Regions from separate parts of the Oceanobacillus caeni genome, predicted to be linked through region 3. Evidence: riboswitches for the same ligand, from Rfam matches in the RefSeq annotation. Region 3 holds a riboswitch; each other region holds the start of a gene.
What was found. Region 3 has a riboswitch for thiamine pyrophosphate ahead of ACFQ18_RS14380 (YkoF family thiamine/hydroxymethylpyrimidine-binding protein). Riboswitches for the same ligand answer to the same signal wherever they lie in the genome.
Positions count from the first base shown of each region.

Region 1 (6,393 bases), on a different contig from region 3:
TGGTTGATCCTTCCTTTACAGAGGAACTGGATTACTATTTAAAACAATATATAGGAAGAGAAACACCATTATACTACGCGGAACAATTATCCAAACAACTAGGTGGTCCAAAAATCTTTTTAAAACGGGAAGACCTTAATCATACTGGGGCGCATAAAATCAATAACACAATTGGTCAGGCGTTACTAACTATAAGAATGGGTAAGAAAAAAGTGGTTGCAGAGACCGGTGCTGGGCAACATGGAGTGGCAACTGCTACCGTTTGTGCTCTTCTAGGTCTTGATTGTATCGTATTCATGGGTGCTGAAGACATGAAACGCCAGAAGCTTAATGTATTTCGTATGGAACTATTAGGTGCCGAGGTGCGTAGTGTCTCTCAGGGAAGCTCAACATTGAAAGATGCAACCAATGAAGCCCTACGTTATTGGGCTAGTCATGTGAATGATACGCACTATATTCTTGGATCGGCCGTTGGACCACACCCATTCCCTAAAATGGTTCGTGACCTTCAATCCGTTATAGGTAAGGAAACAAAGCTCCAAATCATCGAACAAACTGGGAAGTTACCTGACGCTGTCGTAGCCTGTGTTGGTGGTGGAAGTAATTCCATCGGCATGTTTCACCCATTTATTGAAGACGAAGAAGTAAAATTATATGGAGCAGAAGCTGCAGGTTTAGGTGTCGAGACAAAGGATCACGCCGCATCTTTAACCAAAGGAAAACTTGGAATCTTTCACGGTACGTTGTCTCATCTATTACAGGATGAAAACGGGCAAGTAAAAGAAGCCTTCTCTATTTCAGCAGGATTGGATTATCCAGGAATCGGACCAGAACACAGCCATTTACACGTTACAAAACGAGCAACATACAAACCAATTACAGACGAGGAAGCACTAGAGGCATTTCAATTCTTATCGAAAACAGAAGGTATTATCCCAGCTTTAGAAAGCTCTCATGCTGTTGCACTTGCAATGAAACTAGCAAAAGAAATGACTTCTAAAGAAACACTAGTAATCTGTCTTTCTGGTCGTGGGGACAAAGACGTGGAACAAGTAAAAGCTAGATTGGAGGCAGAATAAGATGGGGAGACAAAAACTAGAACAGGCATTACAACAAAAACAGGCAGCCAACCAAAATTTGTTTGTTCCTTATATCATGGCTGGTGATGGCGGATTAGATCTATTAGAAGAACGTATTAACTTTTTACAGGAAAGTGGAGCTTCCGCCATTGAATTAGGCATTCCTTTTTCCGATCCAATCGCTGATGGTCCAACCATACAAGAAGCTGGAATTCGTGCTTTAGCTAATGGTACATCATTAGCATCCATTTTAGAATTTCTGAAGTCAACGAAGGTAGACCGCTCCATTCCGATTATTTTAATGACCTACGTAAACCCAATCTATCGTTATGGAATGGAACAGTTTGCTAAGGACTGTGCGGATTCTGGGGTAGACGGTATCATTATCCCAGATGTCCCAATGGAAGAAGAAGGCCCGATTGCAACCCACTTAAAAAATGAGAAAATAGCATTTATTCGCCTTGCTGCTATGACTAGTCCAGAGGAACGATTAAAAGAAATCGCAAGTAAATCAGAAGGTTTCCTTTATGCTGTAGCCGTAATGGGGACTACGGGCGCTAGAAGTTCCCATGGCGACAATGTAAAAAGCTATTTAGAAAACCTAAAGAAATATAGTACCGTTCCTGTATTAGCAGGATTTGGTGTATCTACTGTGGAACAAGCGCATGAGTTAAGTTCTCACTGTGATGGGGTTATCGTTGGTAGTAAAATTGTTGACCTCTTACACCAAGGAAAAAACAACGAAGTGAAAAATTTAATCCAAGGAAGCATTCAAACTAGTATTCATGCATAACATTTTAAGAAAGCAATTTACTTTACCCAGGATTTACCAATTGGTATGATGAATTTGTAATATAATAATCACTAGGGGAGCCTTTGTCGCTGAGAATAGCAATACCCTATTGCTTAAACCCTTTGAACCCGATATGGATAATACTAGCGTGGGGAAGTGCAGCCAAAAGGATTTTAGATGTAAGATACATCTATTGTACAAAAGACTGCACTCTTTTTTGGAGTGCAGTCTTTTTGATTTAAGAGGAGGGGTAATTTTTGCAAGAAGAATGGTTCTTTTTAGACAGTGGGCATCAGGATGCAGCAGTTAATATGGCAATGGATGAATCCCTATTAAACTGGCATAGTGAGGGTAAAATTCCGCCAACATTACGCTTTTACGGTTGGTCACATCCTACTTTATCGGCTGGTCAGTTTCAAAAAGTACATAAATCAATCCATTTCGACAATGTAAATAGCTATCATTGCCAATTTGTTCGTCGTCTAACCGGAGGAAGCGCTGTACTACATGATAATGAATTGACTTACAGTATTGTAGTTTCAGAGGATCACCCAGAAATTCCAACCTCTATTAAAGAAGCCTACCACGTCCTATCAAAAGGGCTTTATGAAGGTTTCAAGAATCTAGGAATCACGGTTGATTATGCCATGCCCGATAGAAGCGCCATGAAAGAAAAGACAGCTGTATGTTTTGAAAAGGCCGCATTTTACGAAATGGTAGTAGATGGGAAAAAGTTATCAGGTAATGCGCAAACAAGGAAGAAGGGTGTTCTACTGCAGCATGGGTCCATACCAATGAGTCTCGATATCAAGATGCTCTATGATTTATTCCGTTTCCCATCTGAAAAAATAAAACAACGTAGACGTGATGCTTTCCAAAGCAAAGCTATCACTATCGACCAACTAACAAATAAACAGAAATCATTTGACGAAGTGAAGGATGCATTCTATCAAGGATTTCAACATGGATTAAACGTTACTTTCCGTCCTTTTGAATTATCAAAACAACAATGGGAAGAAGTACATCATCTAGCAGAGACTAAATATCGTTCAGAGGATTGGAATTATCATCGATTACTAAAGGAGTCTATTAAAAGTGTCTAAACAAGAGGAATATCTCCGTAAACCTGAATGGTTAAAGATTAAATTAAACACGAATAAGTCCTATACTGGATTAAAGAAGTTAATGCGTGAGAAAAGTCTAAACACTGTTTGTGAGGAAGCAAGATGCCCGAATATTCATGAATGTTGGAGTGAAAGACAAACAGCAACATTTATGATCTTAGGTGATACCTGCACACGCGGTTGTAGGTTCTGTGCGGTCAAAACCGGTCTACCTAGTGGATTAGATTTAGGAGAACCGAAGCGGGTTGCAGATTCTGTTAAAATAATGGGATTAAAGCACGTCGTTGTAACCGCTGTAGCTCGAGACGATTTAGATGATGGAGGCGCCGCTGTATTTGCCAACACCGTTCGTGCCATTCGAAACGCAAATCCTGGCTGTACGATTGAGGTATTACCTTCCGATATGAAAGGTGATTATGAGAGCCTACATACCTTAATGGATAGTAAGCCGGATATTTTTAATCATAATATAGAAACCGTTCGCAGATTAACAAAGAAAGTTCGCGCTATTGCCAAGTATGATCGTTCCTTACAGTTATTACAGCGTGTGAAGGAGATTGCACCAGACATACCAACCAAATCTAGTATAATGGTAGGTTTAGGTGAAACCAAAGAGGAAATCATCGAAGCAATGGATGATTTACGAGCACATGACGTGGATATTATGACAATCGGTCAATACCTACAACCAACCAAAAAACATTTAAATGTGGAACGCTATTATCATCCAGATGAATTTGCCGAATTAAAAGAAATTGCACTTGAAAAAGGATTTAAACATTGTGAATCCGGCCCACTTGTTCGTTCTTCCTATCATGCGGATGAACAAGTTAGTAATTCCTCCAAGCAAAATCGAATTAAATATATGAAGGGCATTGAAAATCAAGAAGAAAAGCAGATCTTTTAGTTAAAAATGAAGAGGCCCTTATTGGCCTCTTTTTAATTTAGAACAGGATATCCTAATTTTTCAATTACCTCTTTCATTTCCTCCGCTTTTACTTCCTGCTCGTTAAACGTTGCTTTCACCTTGCTTGAGTTAAACATAACTTTCGCTTCTTCTACACCATCCATTTTACCAAGTTTTGTTTCAATCTTTTTAATACAAGATGGACAAGTTAGTGGTTCTAATTGGAATTTTATTGTTTTCATTATAAATCTCTCCTTTGTTTTGTTCTACCTTTATTATAAAATCCCTTTTGTTTCTTTTCTTTGACCTAGGTCAAGTTTTAACAATTTTATCTTAAACTTCTGCAACTGGAACTTTTCTTCCCCCCTTCCTATTTCCATGATTAAAACGAATAAGACGCATTGCATTTAAAATGACTAGTAGAACACTTGCCTCATGAATGAACATTCCTGAGGCTAAATGGATGGAACCTGCTAATACCCCAGCTAATAGGACAAACACAGTTCCTACTGCGAAAAACGTGTTTTGTTTCATGTTACGAATCGTAGCTTTGGATAAAGCGTATGCATGAGAGAATTGCATAAGTTGATCCGCCATTAAGACAACATCGGCAGTTTCCATTGATACATCTGTACCGCCTTCACCCATCGCTAAACCTATATCTGCTGTAGCAATTGCAGGTGCATCATTAATTCCATCTCCAGCCATTGCAACAACATGACCTTCCGCTTTTAACTTCATAAGCATTTCCACTTTGTTTTCTGGTAGTAATTCAGCATGGAATTCATCTAACCCTAATGTTTCGGCAACTAATTCTGCTGTATGTTTGTTATCACCTGTAAGCATAATCATCTTCTTAATTCCATTTTCACGTATCTCGGCTAGTGCTTCTACTGCATCTTCTCGAATTTGGTCAGCAATGGAAAAGATTCCAGCAATTTTTCCGTCAATGGCCACAAAGATAGCTGTATTTCCTAATTTCTCCCGTTCTATGGCATACGCGCATACTTCCTCCACCATATGGATCCCATCTGCATTCATTAATTTTCTATTTCCGATGGATAAATGATGGCCTTCTACCGTTGCTTGAATACCATTACCTTTCATGACTTCAACATCTGTTGGTTTCATGAAAAGTTCCATTCCTCTATCATTCGCTTCTTTTACGATTGTTCTACCTAAATGATGTTCTGAAGCCGTTTCAGCTTGAGCGACCAATCGTAATACATCCTCTTCCTTATACTCACCGAACACTTTAATATCTGTTACTTCTGGTTTCCCTTTTGTTAATGTACCAGTTTTATCAAATACAATGGTGTCTACTTTAGAGAATATATCCATTACTTCTCCACCTTTTACAAGAACGCCATGTTTCGCGCCATTTCCGATTCCTGCTACGTTAGATACTGGGGCACCAATGACTAAGGCACCTGGACAAGCAACTACTAGGAAAGTAATAGCTATGTGTAAGTCTCTTGTGATGAGATACACAAGTACAGATAGAACAACTACTGTTGGAGTATACACATTGGCGAACTTATCAAGGAACTTCTCTGTTTTCGATTTAGAATCTTGTGCCTCCTCCACAAGCTCAATGATTTTAGCAAACGTTGTGTCCTCCCCAACCTTTTCCGCTACCATTTCCATGTATCCACTATCCACAATCGTTCCACTAAAGACCTTATCATCCTTCCTTTTCGTCTTTGGCACAGATTCCCCGGTAACTGCCGCTTCATTTAAAGAAGCTTGCCCAGAAATAATACTTCCATCAACTGGTACCTTCCCACCAGAGCGAATAATAACGTGATCCCCTACCTCTACCGCATTCATTTCAACTGTTACCTCTTCCCCATTTCTTAAAACAACCGCTTCTTGAGGTGCCATATCGATTAGGTCCTTTAAGGATGAACGTGTTTTCTGTAATGTTCGTGCTTCGAGATAGTCACCGAATAAAAATAAGAATGTCACCACCGCAGACTCGACATATTCACCGATAAACAGTGCACCAATGACGGCAATTGTGACAAGTAATTCAATACTAAACGCCTTCATTCGCAATGCTTGAAACGCCTTTAGAAAAATTGGAATACCCGCAATCACTGTCGCTATCAGTAATGCTACTTGTTTTACATCCGTTAAACCTGAAAAATGTGCAACTAACGCTAATACCAATAGGAATCCCGCAATGGCTGTAATCTGATTTTTAAACTTGTTTATCTTTAATATCATAAGACTTCACCTTTCCTTTTCCTTCTTTCTAGTTCTAGCTTAAACTATATGAAGGAGAAAGAAATTGACGCCGGTCAAGTTTTGGAAAGTATTTTTATCTTTTTACAACCATAAAAAAATGGGAAAGCCAAACAAATTTTGGCCTCCCCAATATGAGAACGAATCATGGATCAAAGGAAATTACACTCTAAACAAATTCTTGTCTAGATGTACTATATGTATATTCATTTAAAAATAGCTCGTATAGTTTGCTTCCCCTAA
Region 1 covers NZ_JBHTKV010000012.1:43,641-50,033, forward strand. The annotation lists gene trpB (tryptophan synthase subunit beta) at 1-1,079, shown strand, start outside; gene trpA (tryptophan synthase subunit alpha) at 1,081-1,872, shown strand; TPP riboswitch at 1,936-2,044, shown strand; gene ACFQ18_RS10275 (lipoate--protein ligase family protein) at 2,130-2,975, shown strand; gene lipA (lipoyl synthase) at 2,968-3,903, shown strand; gene ACFQ18_RS10285 (heavy-metal-associated domain-containing protein) at 3,936-4,145, opposite strand; gene ACFQ18_RS10290 (heavy metal translocating P-type ATPase) at 4,237-6,132, opposite strand.
Region 1: it holds a riboswitch for thiamine pyrophosphate, as region 3 does, so the genes downstream of both, ACFQ18_RS10275 (lipoate--protein ligase family protein) here and ACFQ18_RS14380 (YkoF family thiamine/hydroxymethylpyrimidine-binding protein) in region 3, are expected to answer to the same signal.

Region 2 (6,393 bases), on a different contig from region 3:
GGAGGCTGAAGAGGTAGAGGTGGAAGTGCATGATAAAGATATTCGTGTGGATACCTTTGCATCTAGTGGTCCCGGTGGGCAAAGTGTTAACACCACAATGTCAGCCGTTCGTTTAACACATATTCCAACAGGTATTGTTGTTTCGATTCAGGATGAAAAATCCCAAATCAAGAACAAAGAAAAAGCAATGAAGGTGTTACGTGCGAGAATCTATGATAAGTTCCAGCAAGAAGCCCAAGCTGAATATGATGAAACGAGAAAATCAGCAGTTGGTACGGGGGACCGTTCAGAACGCATTCGTACGTATAATTTCCCGCAAAACCGTGTAACCGATCACCGAATCGGATTAACGATTCAAAAATTGGACCAAATTTTAGAAGGAAAATTAGACGAATTTGTGGATGCCTTGCAAGTAGAAGAACAGGCGAAAAAGTTAGAGCAAATTGGTGAATAAGATGAGTGAAAAATTATACGAAGTCCAAAATTGGGCTTCTCTTTTTTTAGAAAACCATAATCGAGAACCAAGGGTTGCGGAAATATTAATTCAACATCATTTAAATATATCAAGAAGTCAATATTTCATGATGATGCAGGATGAAATTCCAGAAGAAAAAATAAAACGAATAAAAGTGGATATCCAAAGGCATGCAGAAACTGGAATTCCGGTCCAACATATAATCGGATATGAGTGGTTTTATGGACGGAAATTTGCAGTGAATGAACATGTGCTGATTCCAAGACCGGAAACCGAAGAGCTTGTCGAGCATGTTATTAATCAAGTGAAAAACGAACCTTTAACGATTGCTGATATTGGAACGGGTAGTGGCATTATTGCAACTACTTTAAAATCAGAATTGCCACAAACAACTGTTTATGCATCGGATATTTCAGAGAAAGCTTTGGAAGTAGCGAAAAGAAATGCAGAAACATTACATGCGGAAGTGAATTTTTTAAAAGGGGATTTTCTACAGCCATTTGTGGAAGGGAACATCCATATTGACGTACTTGTATCAAACCCACCTTATATAGCGAAGTCGGAAGAAAAACTATTAGCGGATACGGTAAAAAACTTTGACCCATCCCTAGCATTATTTGCTGAAGAGGAAGGACTTGCAGCTTATCGAACCATCATTGAACAAGCTAGGCAAATTCCTAATCTGAAAAGGATGGTTTTTGAGATAGGGCATGCACAGAGTACTGCTGTACATCAATTAATTCAAACAAACTTTCCTGAAAGTAAGATACAAACCATACAAGACATCAACGGAAAAGATCGTATCGTATCTGCGTGCCTATAAATGAAAAAAGGGGTGGCAAACCAAGTTAGGTTTGCCACCCTCTACATTATAATAATTTAACTGCCCGTTCTATATTTTCTGCTCTTGTAATCGCGGTAATAATGGACACACCGTCAGCCCCTGCCTCCATGACAGAAGCGGCGTTTTCTGTAGTAATTCCACCAATTCCGACGATTGGAAGACTTGGAAACTCTCTTCTTAATGTGGAAATCCACTTCAACCCAACAGCGGCTTTAGCGTCTGTTTTGGTTGATGTGTGAAAAATAGGCCCCGCGCCTATGTAGTCTACATAAGCAAGCGGACTGTTTTCAAGTTCATTTGCGTTAGAGACAGAAAGGCCAATCCATTTATTAGGAAAAACCCTTCTTAAATCCTGAGCAGATTGATCATCTTGTCCAACATGAATCCCATCCGCATCCAACAAGTCTACAAGCTCTACATCGTCATTGACGATAAACGGAATGCCTGCTTTATGGCAAACAGCTCGTAACTGTTTACCTAACTCAATTTTAGCTTCGCCTTTTAGAGAACCTTCTCCTTTCTCACGAAATTGAAAGGCGGTAATCCCAGCTTCAACTGCAGCTTCTAGTATTTCAACCGGATTTCTCGTGCAATTCTGACTGCCCATGATAAAATATTTCCGTAAACTTTTCTTGATGGAATCTGGCATTTTATTTATGCTCTCCTTTCTAGGTCTTCCGGTTCTAATGAAAGAGCATCGATAAAATTTGGTAAGAAGGTTCCAGGACCATGAACATCCGGACGAGAAGCAGCGTATTCCGCTGCTAATCCATAAAATTGTACGGCTGTTAATGCTTGTTCTAGAGTCGGATGATTTGTTGTTAGACAAGCTGTGATGATGGAACCGAGTAAACAACCAGCACCTGTTACTTTCGTTAAAAATGCATGCCCTGTTTCATTTTGAATGATTTGATTCCCATTACAGATGGTATCAATCTTTCCTGTAACAATAGCGGCTGTGCGATACATCTCAGCAACCTTTTGCGCAATCTCCTCCGTATTTCCATCACCGATTGATTCAACCCCTTTTGATTGCCAAGGAATGTGAGCAAGATTGGCAAGTTCTCCCGCATTTCCTTTAATCACCGTTGGCTGTACTTCGGCTAAGATTTGCTTCACAATGTCTGTTCGAAAGGCTGTTGCGGCAACACCAACTGGATCAAGCACGACTGGGATTCCTTTTTCATTCGCAGCTTTACCAGCGAGGATCATTGCTTTTACTTCCGCTTCTGTAATCGTTCCAATATTGATGAGAACCCCATCTGAAGCTTGAGCCATGTCATATGCTTCTACTTCGGATTTTGCCATGATAGGTGCTCCGCCAAATGCTAATAGGCCATTCGCAGTAAAATTCATGACAACTTGATTTGTCAAATGATGAATGAGTGGTGTTTTTTCTCGAATGTTTTGAATGATAACTGGATTCATTGCTTCACTTTCTCCTTCCTAATTGCCCAGTGATTCGTCGGTCCATGACCAGAACCTAAGGTAAAGGAGTCGGCAATTGCTGCTGTGACAAAATGTTTTCCAGCCTTTACCGCTTCATATAAATTTAATCCCTGACTTAAATAGGCAGTAATCGCAGCTGAATACGTACAACCCGTTCCGTGCGTATTCTTCGTGTCAATTCTCTCCGATGAAAATGTGTGAAGGCTTGAACCATCATAAAGAAAATCTGTTGCTTCTCCCTCCATATGCCCACCTTTGACTAAAGCGGCCCCGGCACCAAACCTCTCCACTAATACTACTGCAGCTTGCTTCATATCATCCGTTGAATCAATCTTTTCCCCTGTCAAAAATTCCGCTTCTGGAATATTCGGTGTCACAAGTGATGTGAAAGGTAAAAGGCGCTCGCGTAAAAAGTCACGAGCCTCCGCTTCAATTAAAGCATCTCCACTTGTTGCAACCATAACGGGATCCATTACATATGGGGCGCGGATTTGTGGGATTTTTTCCGCAATTACTTTCATCATATCTATGTTTGCAATCATTCCTGTCTTAAATGCAAGGATTGGTATATCCGAAATAACAGCATCTAGTTGTTGTTCAATCATTTCTAATGGTACGTGGTGAATTGCTTGTACTCCTGTTGTATTTTGGGCTACGACAGATGTGATGACAGACATGCCGTAGCTTTGTACTTCTTGGAATGTTTTTAAATCTGCCTGGATTCCAGCTCCACCACTAGGGTCTGTTCCAGCGATTGTGAGCGCTGTTGCAACTTTTTCCATTATTGTGTCACCGCCTTGTTACTAGGCCATTCCTCACATGTATAAGACATTTCCCAAAATGCTAATTCAAGTTGACAGCTTTTGCGAAAGGCATCCTTCATCCGTAACTTCTCTTCCGTGGAAGCATTAGCTGCAAAAGCGTCTAATCGTTTCCGCATTTGCTCTGTCTCGTGACCGGATTCTGCGTAAAAGTGAATCCATTTATAGAAAGGGTGGTCCTTCGTTGGCTGATATTTTTTTATTAATTCCTGTCCAATTTCCAAATACGTCCAAGGACAAGGCAATAATGCACTTAAGGTTTCACCTAAACTCCCCATATTAGCATGGTAGAGCATATGCTTAATATAATGATCTCCTGATGGTGGGAGTGGGTGACCTTGGAGATCTTCAAAACGAACTCCTATATAATCTGAGAAGTTTAGATGTGGCTGGACTTCATCATACAGTGTAAACTGAATTTGCTCATGAAAATATGCCATATCCTCTCGGTTTGTAGATTTGGAGAGTGCGATACTATACACCTGTACAAATGCATTTAAAAATTCAAAATCAGCTTTAATATAATGTTCAACCGCTTGTTTAGGAAGTTCCCCTTTTCCTATCCCTTGAACAAAAGGGTGATTAAAAATAAGTTGATAAATATCGTCGTTTTCTTTTCTTAATTCGTCTGTGAAAGTCATTGAAAAAGCCTCCTTGCTTTTGTTAGTAGTTTCATAGTTAAATTCGTATTATATTTTTAATCTTCATTCGTGATACGATAAACACACCGATGATTGCTCCTGTTGTACTGCTTACAATAAATGGCGGTACAAACGCTAGAGCACCAACTGAATTTCCCATAAAGATATAGGCAAATGGCACAGCGAAGAGTGCGCCAATAACTCCGCTGCCGATACTTTCTCCAAGAGCGGCCAATGCATTTTTCCCCGACATTCTATAAAAGTAAGCTGCCAAAAATGCACCAATCATGCTTCCTGGAAAAGCTAATAATGTTCCAAGGCCGAGCAAATTACGAAGCAGACTAATCATAAAAGCGATAATCACTGCTGGCCCCGGTCCAAGTGTCACAGCTGCAACAATATTAATTGCATGCTGGACAGGATATGCTCTCGCAATACCTGCTGGAAACCAGACAAGCTGAGCTGTGAATGTTCCCATTGCGATAAGCACAGCCATTGTAGTTAATAAACGTGTTCGATTCATCCCATACCTCCCTAGATTACTAGAGGTAGTAAAAGCGTATATCCATTTTTACCCACCAAAAAAGCCAGATTCTTATTGAACCTGGCTTGATAAGCTGAAATAGGTGGACAGATTGAAATGGAAACGTCCGACTACTTCCCTCCGCTGGTATTATCCAGATCAGGTTCATAAGAGTCAGGAAGTGTATTCGCTTCCCTCTCAGCCCACACCTTTTGGGCACCCCTAGTAGTAAATCTTTATATTAAATGAAGCACTTACAAACTAACCATAACAAAGAAAGTTGCTATTGTCACTTGATTAGATCAAAGATTAAAAATAAATAGTAGATTACTAGTTTAAAATACTTCCCTCCTGTCCATAATAGAATTAAGAGAACAGGGGAGGAAAATAAAGATGAAAAAATTATTATTTACCGCATTTATATTTATTATATTATTTTTTACTTTTCCAAACACAGGTACTAGTCAAGGGAAAGGAATAGATCAGGAGTATCAAGTGATTCCAGATGAAGCGATTCGTCTTCGTATTTTAGCAAATAGTGATGACGATAAGGATCAAGAATTAAAACGTAAAGTTAGGGATGAAGTAAACAAAGAAGTATCTAGCTGGGTTGAATATATGACAGATATTGAAGAAGCACGTCAATTAATTCAAAATAGATTGCCGGAAGTGGAAGAAATTGTAGCCAACGTAATAGAAGAAGAAGGATTTGAAAATGAATTCACGGTTGAATATGGCAAAAATGTAGAATTCCCAACAAAACTCTATGATTCTTACTTATATCCTGCGGGAAAATATGAAGCAATTTTAATTACCATTGGAGAAGGGAAAGGGGATAACTGGTGGTGCGTATTATTTCCACCGCTATGCTTCCTAGACTTCTCATTTGGAACGAGTGTGTCTGCAGCGGATGCAGAAGAGGCAGAAGAATTGGAATTAGAAGAAGAGCAGGAAGAAGAAGAAAAGGAAGTAAAATTTTTCTTATTTGAATGGTTAGGATGGTCATAGTTCCTCTATTTCGTGCATAGGATGATAGAAACAGAAAGAATCAATCTATTACATTTAATAGAAGGGGTGACGAACATGCATATTATACCGGCAAATGAAGTTTCAGATGTGATGTTAGAGGACTTTTTTAAGCGGAATGAAAATCTAGATAGGAATAGTTTAGTGGAAAAGGGATTCGTGGTAAAAATTAATTCCAAAATTGAAGGTTGTTTTATTTTAGATGAAATGGATGAAAAAGATGCTTATTGGTTAAAACAATTATATATTACAAGAACCGAAGCAAATAAATTACCAGTATTACTGGAATCTATTTTAACAATCGCAAAGTCTTTGAAAGCAAAAAGTGTTTATGTACACAGTCATCAACCAGTTGTGGATATATTATTGGAAGCGCTGCAATTCCATCCACAAAAAGATGCGAGTTTTGTGGACAAATATCCACTTAAAAAAGGAAGTTGGTGGACATATAACGTTTCTTAATAATGAAGATGGGGTTGTCCACTGATGGAAGTCAACTTTATAGGAAGAACGGACCGAATTGTATGGAAAATTTTAAAAACATATGCACACAATCCACAAGCTCTTGTGCATAACTTGTTAGAAAACTGTTGGCAATTCGACATATATGTGTA
Region 2 covers NZ_JBHTKV010000005.1:75,409-81,801, reverse strand. The annotation lists gene prfA (peptide chain release factor 1) at 1-454, shown strand, start outside; gene prmC (peptide chain release factor N(5)-glutamine methyltransferase) at 456-1,298, shown strand; gene thiE (thiamine phosphate synthase) at 1,345-1,968, opposite strand; gene thiM (hydroxyethylthiazole kinase) at 1,974-2,747, opposite strand; gene thiD (bifunctional hydroxymethylpyrimidine kinase/phosphomethylpyrimidine kinase) at 2,744-3,550, opposite strand; gene tenA (thiaminase II) at 3,550-4,230, opposite strand; gene thiW (energy coupling factor transporter S component ThiW) at 4,268-4,753, opposite strand; TPP riboswitch at 4,873-4,987, opposite strand; gene spoIIR (stage II sporulation protein R) at 5,147-5,761, shown strand; gene ACFQ18_RS05705 (hypothetical protein) at 5,837-6,241, shown strand.
Region 2: it holds a riboswitch for thiamine pyrophosphate, as region 3 does, so the genes downstream of both, thiW (energy coupling factor transporter S component ThiW) here and ACFQ18_RS14380 (YkoF family thiamine/hydroxymethylpyrimidine-binding protein) in region 3, are expected to answer to the same signal.

Region 3 (6,393 bases):
AGCGAACTGTTGAAAAGGTTTAGCTCACAAGGTATTTGTGTGGAACTCTGTGAAAAATTGTTAAGAAAACAAGATGATAATTAACGGGATTAAAAATCTAAAAAAGGAAGCAAAGCGCTTCCTTTTTTTGTTACATATTCTAGCCTATCTTAGGCTAACTAGGGATACCAACAAAACCGATATGAACATTTTACTGTTGGACCCCTTAAAGTAAGGAAAATCGAATTTTATCATGTCGAAATTTGCTTAGCGTACAAAATTTCCGAAATGTTGGCTGTACCCCATTTAGTAATGTCCCAGCCATTTCCTAAACCCTTTTTCCGAATATATTTAGATACCCCAAATTATACGAAAATACAACTATTATAATAAATCCCCCGACAATAAAGGAAAAAAAGATCCAGTCTTTTTTTTCGATGGTCATCTGATGATAGTGGGTACGATCTGTATCTCCAGTAAACCCCTTTGATTCCATAGCAATAGCTACTCGTTCCGCCTTGCGAATCCCATTAGCTAGTAGCGGAATTGCATATCTACGGAATTGATTTATTTTTCCTTTTAACCCTTTTGTTCTTCCTACACCACGGATGCGATGTGCCTGTCTTAATATCTGTAATTCCTGTTGAAATAAAGGTAAAAACCGATATCCAGCTAAAATACCATATGTGATTTTAGGTGGTACTTTACATTGTTGCATAAGGCTAAGCATAAATTTAGTGGAATCCGTTGTTAAAGCGAATAATAGAGACAATGCCACAAAGCAAAGAGACCGAAGTGCGAGACTAGTCCCTGTAAGTATACTGCCAGTAGTTATTTCAAACCTCCATAATGTAAACATAACTTCTCCATAGGAAAAGGTTTGATTTGTATAAAGAATCGTCATCCAAGCAAAGCTTAATGCAACGAGAAAGAACGGACTGAAGAATTTGAGCCATTTTATAACCGAGATATCCCCCATAGTAAAGGTTACGAATAGAATAAATATAAAATAGGAAAGTGGTGTAAATACATCAAAAGTAAAACTAAGTAAAATGCCTGGTATTAATACCGCTATTGCCTTTATAGATGGATTAATAGACGAGATCATTAAACAGCACCTTCTTCATGATTGTTTCGGATTCGATAAGGCAAGCGTAATCTTGCTTTTTTCAAAATCTTTTCCTGTTGCCAGAGCTTTTCAGGTTCGCCATTATAGACAATGTTCTGTTTGTGTAATACAATTGCGCGATTTGTTATATCCACAATGTCCATATCATGGGTAACAAAGACAATGGTTGTCCCACTTTCTCTTAGTCGTTCAATCATGTTCATGAATTCCCTTGTTGTTCGAGCATCTTGACCAAACGTTGGCTCATCAAAAAATAAAATATCTGGTGTCTCATCCACCATTGTTGCAACACTTAAACGTCGTTTTTGTCCACCGCTTAAGGAGAAAGGATTACTAAATCGATGTTTTTCTAGGTGAAATTCCCTCATAAGTTTGGTTGCTGTAGAATTTATTTTTTTCTCCGAATATCCATTTAATTTCAAGCCAAATGTTAACTCCTCCAACACGGTGTCCGTAATAAATTGATGTTCTGGATTTTGAAAAACGTATCCCATTCGTTTTCTAAGTTCTTTTTGGTCCCAATGTTCCATTGGTTTATCGAAAAAGTAAATATTTCCTTTAAATGGGGTTAATAATCCAGCCATTAATTGTAGTAGTGTAGACTTACCAGCTCCGTTTTCTCCAATAATTGCGATGAATTCCCCGCTCCGTATGTTTAAATTTATTTCATTCAAAATGATTTGTTTCTTTCGATAGAAACTCATGTCTTTTACAGTTAAAATCACATCTTCTGAAGGGAGGATACGATGGTTGAAGTTGCGAAAGGAATCAGCAGTATTGGAAAATCGTTTTGGTAAAAATACGCCTTCTTGCTCCAATAATGTTTTCTTTTCCATAAAGATAGAATTCACATTTCCATCCGCAATCAGTTCGCCACTTCTTCCCATCACAAGGACTCTGTCTACGATATCTAGCCAATCATCTGCTTGATGCTCAATAATAAGAACGGCTAATTGATGTTTTTCCTGAACACATTTAATTAACTGAATAAACTCAAGACTAGAAACAGGGTCCAAATTTGCTGTAGGCTCATCTAAAATTAACATATTAGGTTCAAGCAGAAGAACAGATGCTAGGGCGATCTTCTGCTTTTGTCCACCTGATAACTCATGAATTTTTCTATTCTGTAACCCATCCATTCCGACTAATTTTAATACCTCCGAGATGCGCCGAGCCATCTCGGAAGGAGGGGTCTTAATGTTTTCCAACGTGAACGCGAGTTCATCTTCTATTGTAATCATACAAAATTGGCTTTCAGGATCCTGAAAAACAATCCCGATTTCCTGATTTAATTCTCCTTTTTTGAAATCACGTATGTTTTTTCCACGATAATAGATTTCACCGGAAGAAACACCTTCAACGGCATCAGGGTACAATCCATTTAAACAAAGGGCGAGGCTGCTTTTCCCAGAACCGCTAGACCCCATAAGAATAGTCGTCTCATTTTTATTCAACGAAAATTGGATTCTATTAATTATTGGTTGGTCTAAGCTTTCATAGTCAAATGAAAAGTTTTCGATAAGAAGTAGAGGTCTACGCTGCTCCTGTTTCACGTCGTTTTTGCAGCTCCTTTCCTAATGCATATCCACGTAGTACATCTGTTTTTGCAAGTTGATCACTTATCCATTTCCCTAGAACCCCTGCAAGGAGTGCTCCGCTGATTACACGCACAACTAATGTAGCAACAAGTAACCATGGTGTTAATGTAATGTTTCCAGCGTAAAATAGGTGCCATACAAAACTAATCAGCGCTGCGGACATACCGGAAAATATTAACACGCGTAATCGATAATCTTTCCATTTTGTCAAAGCAAATGCGAGTTCTGCACCTGCACCTTGGACCGCAGCAGAAAGAATAAGTCCCGGTCCTGCAGTAGTTCCTAGTAACACTTCGGTAATTCCTGCAATTACTTCTGCGGTAAAGGCAACTCCTGGTTTACGCAATATGTAAGCCGCCACGATAGAAACAATAAACCATATTCCAAAAATAATCTCATAACCAAATGGAGCTAGACCAAATGGGGCAAGAATATTTTGGATAACCTGACCAACTAAGAAAAAGGCTAAATATATAATCCCAAATACGACACCTAATATGGACATAAGAACTATTTCTTTTAATTTCCACTGATTTGTCATTTTACAAACTCCTTATGCTTGATTCGTTGGACTATTCGCAGAAAGACTAAATGTCATCGTAACATGAGAAACTTGATCCTGAATAAGTTTAAAAGATTCATATAATGCTTGAAAGAGATTATGCACATCTCCATCCAATCTTGTAGCATAATGGGTAGATATTACTTTAACGTTACGGTGTTTGGATAAATCGATTTGTTCATAGATTTTATCCATATAATCTTCTCTTCCTAACGGATAAAGAGAAAATTTACAACCAGCGACTTGGGAGATGGACTTCACCTTTTCTTCGTTCAACGGGGTATCTGTTTCATCCATGTACACATCGGCATCTGAATCCCCCGGGCAACCAATAGAAAAGGTTCCGTTCATAGCAACATGCTCTCCCGTTTTTGCTGCATGAAGGAAAATGGCCTTTGTTACATCAAAAACATGAACCATTTTCCCCCGAATACATGTGCTCACATCATCTGTATTCTTCCATACTTTTGATGTATCGACCTCTTCCAGTGTTGATAGAATAATATCTACAAACCGGTCACTCATCGGATGTAGACTAAACTGACATCCTGCAATTCTACTTGTCCCACAATAGTTGCTCATAAAATCTCCTCCTAAAATAATAATAAAAAAACTGCACTCCGTATGGGAATGCAGTTTACATGTATGTATTTAAGTTTCATTGAATCATACAGTGAACCGCACTTCCCCACGCTAGTATTATCTAGATCGGGTAATAAGGGTCAGATTTCTCTTCTCAGCCACACACCGTAGCTCCCCTAGTGCTAACTTTCGGATATGCAATTTTTCTTCTATTATGAATAAAACATACTTTATGATTTTTGTAAAGGGCTCATCTGTTGGTAAATAAAAAGGTGGGAGACTATCCCACCTTAAACGTATCGTTATCCGCTTCTTTAATAAACAAGCAAGGTTCCCCTGGTGAGACCATTGTTAAATCATGCATGGCCCTAGTGCATGCTGTATAGAATAACGCTCGCTCAGATTCCCGATTGTATTGATTACTTGATGCATCTGGAATAATAACTGCATCAAATTCAATCCCTTTTGCTAAATAGACAGGAAGTACCAAAATGCCTTTTTCAAAAGAAAAAGTTTCTTCATTAATTGGATATAAATCAATTTCTTTCCGTAGTAATTCATAAATCTGATTTGTTTCCTCCATTGTTTTACAAATTAGTGCGATGGTTTCATGACCATATCTACGTAGTTTTTCAATTTCCAATAACAATGTTTGAACTAAGTTATTTTCAGTTTGAAGCAGGGTAGGTTTTTTTCCTTCCCGTTCAAAAGGTTCAATAATGGAATGACCGGGAGCAAAGTGTTTTGAGAATTCTACAATTTCTTTTGTTGATCGATAACTTTTTGTTAAGGTAATTCGTTCATGGTTACTTTCCACCGCATCCGGGATAAGAGGATTTTCACTTGTCGTATGAGCGTATATTCCCTGGTTAACATCGCCTAGAAGTGTCATTCTCGTATAAGGGAAAATATGTCTTATAAATGCAAATTGGAAAGCAGAATAATCCTGTGCCTCGTCAATAAATAAATGACGTATAGAACGGTCTGCATCGTGTCCAAGAATTTTTCCTTTGAAATATACATATGGTGTAGCATCTTCCCACGTTAAATAGCGCTTGTTTAAATGTTTTACAGTAAATGTAGCGATTGTTTCCCAATTCTTTGGTTTTAGATTTGGTTCCCATTTTTCAAAAAGGTTCCTGTACGTGGCAAGCACATGGACAAACTTCAATCGTTTAATTTGTTTTTTAATTGGGGCAAATGCCCGCTGAATCACTTCTTTACGCAAAAACATTTCTTCTTGAAGCGGGTCATCTTCATCACCATACATATCCTGACTATAAGTGAATGCCTTCTGGTAATCTTCTTTGTCTAATAATTGCATTTCTTCCAAAACCCAGTCTTCAGAAACTTCCTTTTGTTGGATATGACGAATTTCCTTTAAAAGCCATTTAGAAACAAGTTCCAATTTATTTGGAATAGAAATGCTAGAATCAAGTGCATAAAAATATCGAGTAATTTCCTCTTTTGATAGGATAATTTCGTTTCTAAATTTAATGTTTTTAAAAAGAATTCCAGTATGGTTTAAATAAGAAATATAGGAATCAATCATCTGTTTAAAATATAAGCTTGATTTATAGTCCATATTTATAACTCGTATATCGTTTTTATCCTTATGTCGTTCTGTAAGGGTGTACTCGATTTGTTCAAAAGGAGATTCAATTTCAATGTTTTTTTCAATCCTTTTTCTTAAAAATTGTAAGAAGGTAGATTGGCCAATATTTGTCTCTCCTAATTCCGGAAGTACATTGATGATATAACTTGAGAATAGTGGATTTGGTGAAAGAAGGAGAAGGTCATTTGCATTTAACTCTTCACGAAAACGATACATTAAATAGGCTACGCGCTGTAATGCGGCTGACGTTTTTCCACTTCCAGCCACTCCTTGCACAATTAAAAGATTACTCCGTTCGTTACGAATAATTTTATTTTGTTCCTTTTGGATCGTTGCAACGATGCTTTGCATTTTTGTGTTAGCATTATTACCAAGAGCATGCTGAAGTAGGGTATCTCCGATTGTGAGGCCGGTGTCAAACATACCTTTCATCTGACCTTGCCTAATAATATATTGCCTTTTTAATGTTATTTCACCATTTATGGTATCTTCCGTCGATTCATATTGAGCAGGTCCTGGAGCGTAGTCATAATACATGCTTGATATAGGTGCACGCCAATCATATACGAGAAAATTCTCATCCTTTTCATCCATCAGAGAAGCCTTACCAATGTAGATTTTTTCCTCTTCCTTTGTCTGGTTTTCCTTAAAGTCAATTCTGCCAAAATAAGGTGAGTCTTGTAACGAATCTAATGTTTTTCTCTCATGATCTATATTTCCATGTGACCGTTCACGTTCAGCTAAAAATTCAGCTTGCTGTTTTAAACTAGCTTGTGTTTCAATTATATCGTCTGGTTCGTCTAGGTTTACCGTAACATCATCCCAAAAATCCTTTCTAAGATCGATAATACTCTCTCTTAGACCCGAGGCTTTCTCCTTCAGTGCTATTTTTTTCTTTTTAATAACCTGAATGACGTCTTCCAATCTC
Region 3 covers NZ_JBHTKV010000024.1:14,126-20,518, forward strand. The annotation lists gene ACFQ18_RS14360 (hypothetical protein) at 1-84, shown strand, start outside; gene ACFQ18_RS14365 (energy-coupling factor transporter transmembrane component T family protein) at 308-1,087, opposite strand; gene ACFQ18_RS14370 (energy-coupling factor transporter ATPase) at 1,087-2,661, opposite strand; gene ACFQ18_RS14375 (ECF transporter S component) at 2,642-3,247, opposite strand; gene ACFQ18_RS14380 (YkoF family thiamine/hydroxymethylpyrimidine-binding protein) at 3,260-3,850, opposite strand; TPP riboswitch at 3,937-4,038, opposite strand; gene helD (RNA polymerase recycling motor HelD) at 4,131-6,393, opposite strand, start outside.